3 regions of the Pelagibaculum spongiae genome follow, and region 1 is predicted to be linked to each of the others. Evidence: predicted binding sites of a transcription regulator. Region 1 holds the regulator's gene; each other region holds the start of a gene.
The links. The regulator FNR, encoded in region 1, switches genes on or off when oxygen is low (the NO sensors DNR and NnrR bind a similar motif). The targets are predictions, from matches to a motif close to TTGATNTANATCAA.

Region 1 (2,270 bases):
AACACTTACTTCCAGAACAGTAAGAATATTGAAACCTACCAAGAGCACCTTGCAAAAGGTGAGTTGGCGATTGAGCGTGGTTATGCACTGACTGATGAAGATCGATTGCGTCGCCATGTGATCACCGAGCTGATTTGTCATTTTTCGCTGGATATTGGCAAGGTTGAGCGCAAGTATGGCATCGTCTTTGCTGAGCATTTTTCAGAGTCTTTGGCACTGCTGCGTGGTATGGAGCAAGATGGTTTGCTGGAAATTCGTTCAGAGCGGATTCAAGTCACCGATAAAGGCCGGTTGTTGATCCGAACTATTTGCATGGCATTTGATTCATATAATATGAATCGTTTGAGTGAGCAGGTCCCAACTAAGGATACTATTTACTCAAAAATCATCTAAAAAAAAGCGACCGATAAGGGCAAGTTTTAACCACTCAAAACATTGAGAGGTTAAAGCTTGCCCTTTGTTCTATTTTGATTGCCGTCTGCCGGAAATGATTAACTGTTTTGAGCATTAGCTGACAATCTTCCGGCCAATACTCCAGAATATGATCTATATCATGTCGAGTAATTTGATCACGGTCAAAATATACCTTTGCATGTTCGGTTACGAACGGCAGTGGTTTACAATCCTACAAACTACATTGGAATAGCAAAGGATTTTGCGATTCAGTTTTTCAGCCAGCCAATATTGTTGTTGAGAGGTCGCAGTAATTGGCAGGCCGCTTTGATACTTGTTTAAGTCACTCTGGCGGCGGCTGTCTATCTAATTATCAGGGACTTATGCATAACGAGCCGTTTTTCGAAACGGCGACTGCGATTCACCCGCAGACCACTGATAGCAGTGTAATAACAAATGTTTCATTTGATTAATAAAAACAAGCTATTAGGATCGGGGATTCGCCTGGAATTACGAGAGCGCTAGCAATGACCGAAGTTCATAAGGCAGGATCCTGCCGCACGATTAAAGCTTCTTGCAGTGACTGCAGCTTAAGCAGCCTGTGTTTGCCTTTGGCTGTCCAGGCAGAGGACCTTGATCGGCTGGACGAAATTATCAAACAGGGACAACGCGTTGAGAAAGGTCAGCACTTGTTCCGTAGTGGTGACGAGTTCAAAGCAATTTATGCTGTTAGAACCGGCGCTATCAAGACCTACTCAATTACACCGTCTGGTGAAGAACAAATTAACGGCTTCTATTTGCCGGGTGAAATCATGGGTATGGATGGCATCAATACCAACCATCACGTGAATTCTGCTAAGGCACTTGAATCAACAACAGTTTGTGAAGTTCCGTTTAACCGTTTAGAAGAGCTAACCAAAGTACTACCTGGTCTACAGCGTCACTTCTTCCAGATGATGAGCAAGGAAATTCGTGAAGAGCAGCAGTTAATTATGCTGTTAGCCAAGAAGAATGCTGAAGAACGTATCGCTTCATTATTGTTAAGTATTTCAACGCGTAACGGGCGTCGTCGTTTATCGACTACTGCTTTTCGTTTACCTATGACACGTGTTGAGATTGGCAACTATTTAGGTCTGGCAGTTGAAACGGTAAGTCGTGTTCTGACCCGTTTCCAAAAGCAAGGTATTCTGGCGGTTGAGAGCAAAGAAGTACGCATCAACGATTACCAGAAGCTGTGCCAGATTGCGACGATTCAAGAAGGCTAGTTTACGCTAAATATCAAACACTAATCTGTTTGATGGCCTGCTGAAATTGTTGAAAAATTAAAACCCGCGATCAGAAATGATCGCGGGTTTTTTTTGTTATTTCCAAATGTATTTCGTAAACAAGCATCGATGTTGCCGCAACAAGTTTGGACACTCTTAACTGTGATGGTTACTGTGGTGTTGCTAAAAGAAAGTTATATGACATTTTGTTATGAAACTTTCTTTTTTGTTCATTTCACGACAAAATCGGCAAATGATGTTCATTCTTTTCGTAAAAACAATAATAAAGGCGAAATATGGAAATTTCAGAGCCAGTCTCATCTACTTTGGATGTGCTGTTAAAAAAAGCAGCAAGTAATCCGCCGCTGAAGGTTGCGGTAGTACATCCAATGAAGAAATATTCGCTAGAAGCTGCGGTCGAAGCTGCTAAGGCTGGTCTGATAGAGCCGATTATGGTCGGTCCTAAAGATCGAATGCTGCAGATTGCAGAATCGTTTGATCTGGACATTAGTGGGTTTGAAATTATTGACTGCGAGCACAGCCATGCTTCAGCGGAAATTGCTGTTGCTTTAGCACGAGAGCAAAAGGTCCAAGCATTAATGAAAGGCAGCT
Region 2 (2,270 bases), on a different contig from region 1:
CTAGGCCGCTACATATTTTCATACTGCTGGAATTAGAAGCACTTTTTTACGGATTGATTGGCTGCTTGGCAGGGCTAGCCAGTTTATATTTGTTGCTGGGGTTGCTCGGGCCGCTATTACAAAGCCAATACGGTATTACCGTCGGCTTTGACTGGCCTCGTCAGAGTGAATGGCTCATGTTGTCTGGTGTGCTGGCCGGTGCTGCTTTAGTTGGTTTTATTCCTGCTTGGCGCGCCTACCGAAACGCACTTTCAGATGGTTTAAGTTTGCATTATTAACGGCTGGTGATGACAAGCCTGCGTTGTTAAGTCGCGGGATTAAGTGGATTAAATGAATTCAAGAGTGAGAGGTTGATTGTGAGAGCTATTTTATTAAGTTTGCTGCTGTTGCCGCTATTTTCGTCTTTTTCGTTATTTGCGGCAGATGATGCAATTAAGGTTAAAACCCTTTACTGGGATCAAATGCGGCCACCGGTTTCAGAAGAAATCAAAAAACGTTTTGATGAGCAAAAAATTACACCGATAGAACTGCGAGACTATCTCCAAGAGCTCGGGCTCAAGGTGCTGCCAGAATTGAATGGGCAACTGGTTCGTATTCCAGGTTACCTAGTGCCGTTAGCTGCCGGTGATGCTGGGAAAGCAACTGAATTCCTTTTGGTGCCAACAGTGGGCGCTTGCATTCACACACCACCACCGCCAGCCAACCAAATGGTTTACATGAAGTATGCCGAAGGGAAGGCGTATTCTGACAAAGGTTGGGAGCCCTTTTGGGTCTATGGTGTGCTGAGCGCATCCAGCAAGCAGACAGAATATGCGGAAGCGCTCTATTCAATTGATGTCACCAAAATAGAAGCTTACCAACCTGAAATAAAATAACGCTTAGTCATCTTTTTGTTGCATAAGCCTCGGTTTGCCGGGGCTTTTTTATGAAAAAGAGAAAAACGAAATCAAGCTCAAGTCAACTTGTGTTAGTAAAACTGTTAGCTAGAGCTCATTTTTCAATATTGCTCGGTAAGCTTTAATTCTCCCTTGATCCGCATCCATGGCAGACGACCTATTTTGGTGAATATTCGCAGCCGCTCAAAAGGAAAGCCCATAAGTCTCTTAATGGAGGTTGCTTTTGAGTTATCTGATTGACCAACAATAAAACAGGTAAATAAAACTCATCTTATAGAGTTGTTTATTTTTTTGCTGGCTGAAAAAAACTATCAGTAATGCGAATTCAGGTTCAGTTGGTTTCTGCTTAAAAAACAAGTAACAGGAGCAAATTAATGTTAGTAACGTGGGGTTGTTATGCGGATATCTGATTACGGAAAATATAAAGGAATAATTGTCTCAGTTGCCTTATTTCTTTTACTAGATGCATCGGTTTTGCTGCTGAATTTCTATATTTCATTTGAAATTGCCGATGATGCGGTGGGTGTAAACGTTGCGGGTCGTCAGCGGATGCTTTCCCAGCGGATGATGAAGTCATTGTTGGATATTAAAGTATCGCAAGATGCCGATGAGTCGGTAGTAGAAGCAATCAATGAACTACGCAATACCACGGTTTTATTTGATACCACGTTAGAAGCCTTTCGAACTGGTGGAAATACTCTAGGTACTGCGGGTAGTCAGGTTGAAATCAATCGAGTGGACTCTGAAGAAGGTCGGCTGGCGGTAATTGATGCTGGGCAAATCTGGCAGCCTTATTTGGAAAAGGTTGATGACTTACTGTCGGTTAATCCGATAGAAAACCTAGGTTTTTTTAGTGAGCGGCTGGAAGAAGCCATTGAATATGGCAGCCAAAAAAACCTGGTTTTATTGAAACTGATGAACACCTTAACCACTGATTTGGAGCAAGTCGCCAGTTCCAAAGCCACTCGTTTGCGAATTATCCAGACTATTGGTATCTCGCTGGCAATCATCAACTTCTTCATCATCATGTTTCACTTTGTTCGGCAGTTAAGAGAGTCGGACGAGCGAGTTGATGCGGCGCGGGGTGAAACGCAGGAAATTCTTGATACGGTAAACGAAGGTTTATTTCTGCTGGATAACGATTTGATTATTGGTGAGCAGCATTCGCGAGAATTGAAGACCATTTTTGGGCGAGATGATTTTCCAGGTCAATCGTTTGATTCGTTGTTAAAAAATGTGGTTTCTGAAAAAGATCTATCAACGGCACATAGTTTTATCAAGCTACTGTTCCGGCCTAATGTTAAGGCAAGCCTGATTGGTGACTTGAATCCATTAAATGAAGTTGAAATTCATATTTCTAATGATGAAGGCGTG
Region 3 (2,270 bases), on a different contig from region 1:
ATTTTGGTCGTGAAACTTCTCGCATGGTTGTTCGTCAGCCATTAGAGTTAGTTGAAATGACTGATCGTTTTGACTTGGCAATCACTGTTAAAGGTGGTGGTATTTCTGGTCAAGCGGGCGCAATCCGCCACGGTATTACTCGTGCGTTGATGGAGTATGACGAAACTTTGCGTGGCGCACTGCGTCAAGCTGGTTACGTTACTCGTGACTCGCGTGAAGTTGAGCGGAAGAAAGTGGGTCTGCATAAAGCGCGTAAGCGTCCGCAGTTCTCCAAGCGTTAATCCGCTGCCTCCGGGCAAAAGATCAAAAAAGCCGACTTGTTTACAAGTCGGCTTTTTTTATGGTTTTTATTTTAGAGGGGGCTTTTGTTGTCTTTGCTCAGCTTTTTGTATGGCTGTTGAGGCCTAAATGGCCCGGCAATACAAGAACTTGATATGTACCTTTGCTGATTTCCCCTACATTTTCTATTGATTGCTTGTTGATAGATGAAAAAATTTATTAAGCCGCTTCAGCTGTTTGGTTGTAATTAAACGTTTTGATCAGTGTTGATGAATGCTTTGATTGTTGTAACGCTTGGTGCATTTCTTTATCATTCGTGCGGTTTTATGTTTCTTGCCCCAGGTCAAGGGTGGACTAAGTGTTCACGCTAGGTCAGGAGGTCGAGCATTTAGGGGCATTCGCTTGTCCGCGTTCCATCTCGAGAGACATGGATAAAAAAATAGAGGGTAGAAGTAATGAGTGCTGACGGTATTGATACTGGACGCCGCCGTTTCTTGCTGGCTGCCACCAGTGCGGTGGGTGGTGTAGGTGCGGTAGGTGTAGCAGTACCTTTTGTTTCATCCTGGCAGCCTAGTGCCAGAGCTCAAGCGGCAGGCGCGCCGGTTGAGGTTGATGTGAGCAAACTTAATCCAGGTGAGCAAATCACGGTAAGCTGGCGAGGAAAGCCAGTTTGGATCGTCAGACGTTCCCCAGAAATGTTGGATCAGCTTAAAGAGCTGGATGGACTGTTGCGAGACCCTGCATCTGAAGTGGATAGTCAGCAGCCGCTTGGTGGTTACGCGACGAATGCGCATCGCTCGATCAATCCTGAGTATTTGGTTTTAGTCGGTTTATGCACCCATTTAGGTTGCGTGCCACTATTTAAGCCAGAAGCGGGAAGTGTCGGTGATGATTGGGTTGGAGGATTTTTCTGCCCTTGCCACGGATCGAAATTCGATTTGGCTGGTCGAGTATTCCAGGGGGTGCCTGCACCAACTAACTTGGTAGTTCCTCCTTATACATTTGTCAGTGAATCGGTCATGGTTGTTGGCGTTGATTCAGGGGAGGCTGCGTAATGAATGGTTTAATGACTTGGCTTAATCAGCGCCTGCCGGTGACTGATAAGTGGAATCAACATTTGGCGCAGTATTACGCCGCAAGAAACCTGAATTTTTGGTATTTCTTTGGTTCGTTGTCGCTGTTGGTTTTGGTTAACCAGCTGCTAACCGGCGTATGGCTGACCATGTTTTATGATACGGGCAGTCCATTTGCCTCGGTTGAATACATCATGCGTGATGTTGAGTTCGGTTGGTTGATTCGCTACATGCACTCTACGGGTGCTTCGGCATTCTTCTTAGTTGTGTATCTGCATATGTTCCGTGGCTTGTTGTATGGCTCTTACCAAGCGCCACGCGAATTAATTTGGACCTTCGGCATGCTGATTTATCTGGCATTGATGGCTGAAGCCTTTATGGGTTATTTGCTGCCATGGGGTCAGATGTCTTACTGGGGTGCGCAAGTAATTATTTCGCTGTTTGGTGCCATTCCAGTGATTGGTGATGACCTTACTTTATGGATTCGTGGTGATTACGTTGTCTCGTTAGCTACCATGAGCCGCTTCTTTGCGCTGCATGTAGTAGCTTTGCCTCTAGTGTTGGTTGTGTTGGTATTCTTGCATTTGGTTGCACTTCACGAAGTGGGTTCAAACAATCCTGATGGCGTTGATATCAAAAAGCATAAGGATGAAAAAGGTGTTCCCCTTGACGGAATCGCTTTCCATCCTTACTACACGGTTAAAGATATTGTTGGTGTAGTGTTCTTCCTGATTTTGTTTTGCGGTGTAATTTTCTTTGCGCCAGAAATGGGTAACTACTTCCTAGAAGCAGCTAACTTTGAGCAAGCAAATCCACTGAAGACACCAGAGCACATTGCGCCAGTTTGGTATTTTACGCCTTTCTACGCAATTTTGAGGGCGGTGCCAGATAAGCTGGGTGGCGTTATTCTAATGTTTG

Region 2: DC094_RS05655 (type IV pili methyl-accepting chemotaxis transducer N-terminal domain-containing protein) is a predicted target of FNR. The motif match lies at 1,029-1,042, and genes of this name have one in related genera.
Region 3: petA (ubiquinol-cytochrome c reductase iron-sulfur subunit) is a predicted target of FNR. The motif match lies at 613-626, and genes of this name have one in related genera.

Annotation. Positions count from the first base shown of each region.
Region 1 is NZ_QDDL01000002.1:482,853-485,122, reverse strand. It holds gene hemN (oxygen-independent coproporphyrinogen III oxidase) at 1-393, shown strand, start outside; gene fnr (fumarate/nitrate reduction transcriptional regulator Fnr) at 921-1,658, shown strand; gene DC094_RS08125 (bifunctional enoyl-CoA hydratase/phosphate acetyltransferase) at 1,955-2,270, shown strand, end outside.
Region 2 is NZ_QDDL01000001.1:1,314,181-1,316,450, reverse strand. It holds gene DC094_RS05665 (ABC transporter permease) at 1-278, shown strand, start outside; gene DC094_RS05660 (DUF3299 domain-containing protein) at 357-875, shown strand; gene DC094_RS05655 (type IV pili methyl-accepting chemotaxis transducer N-terminal domain-containing protein) at 1,293-2,270, shown strand, end outside.
Region 3 is NZ_QDDL01000001.1:546,051-548,320, reverse strand. It holds gene rpsI (30S ribosomal protein S9) at 1-281, shown strand, start outside; gene petA (ubiquinol-cytochrome c reductase iron-sulfur subunit) at 735-1,334, shown strand; gene DC094_RS02370 (cytochrome b) at 1,334-2,270, shown strand, end outside.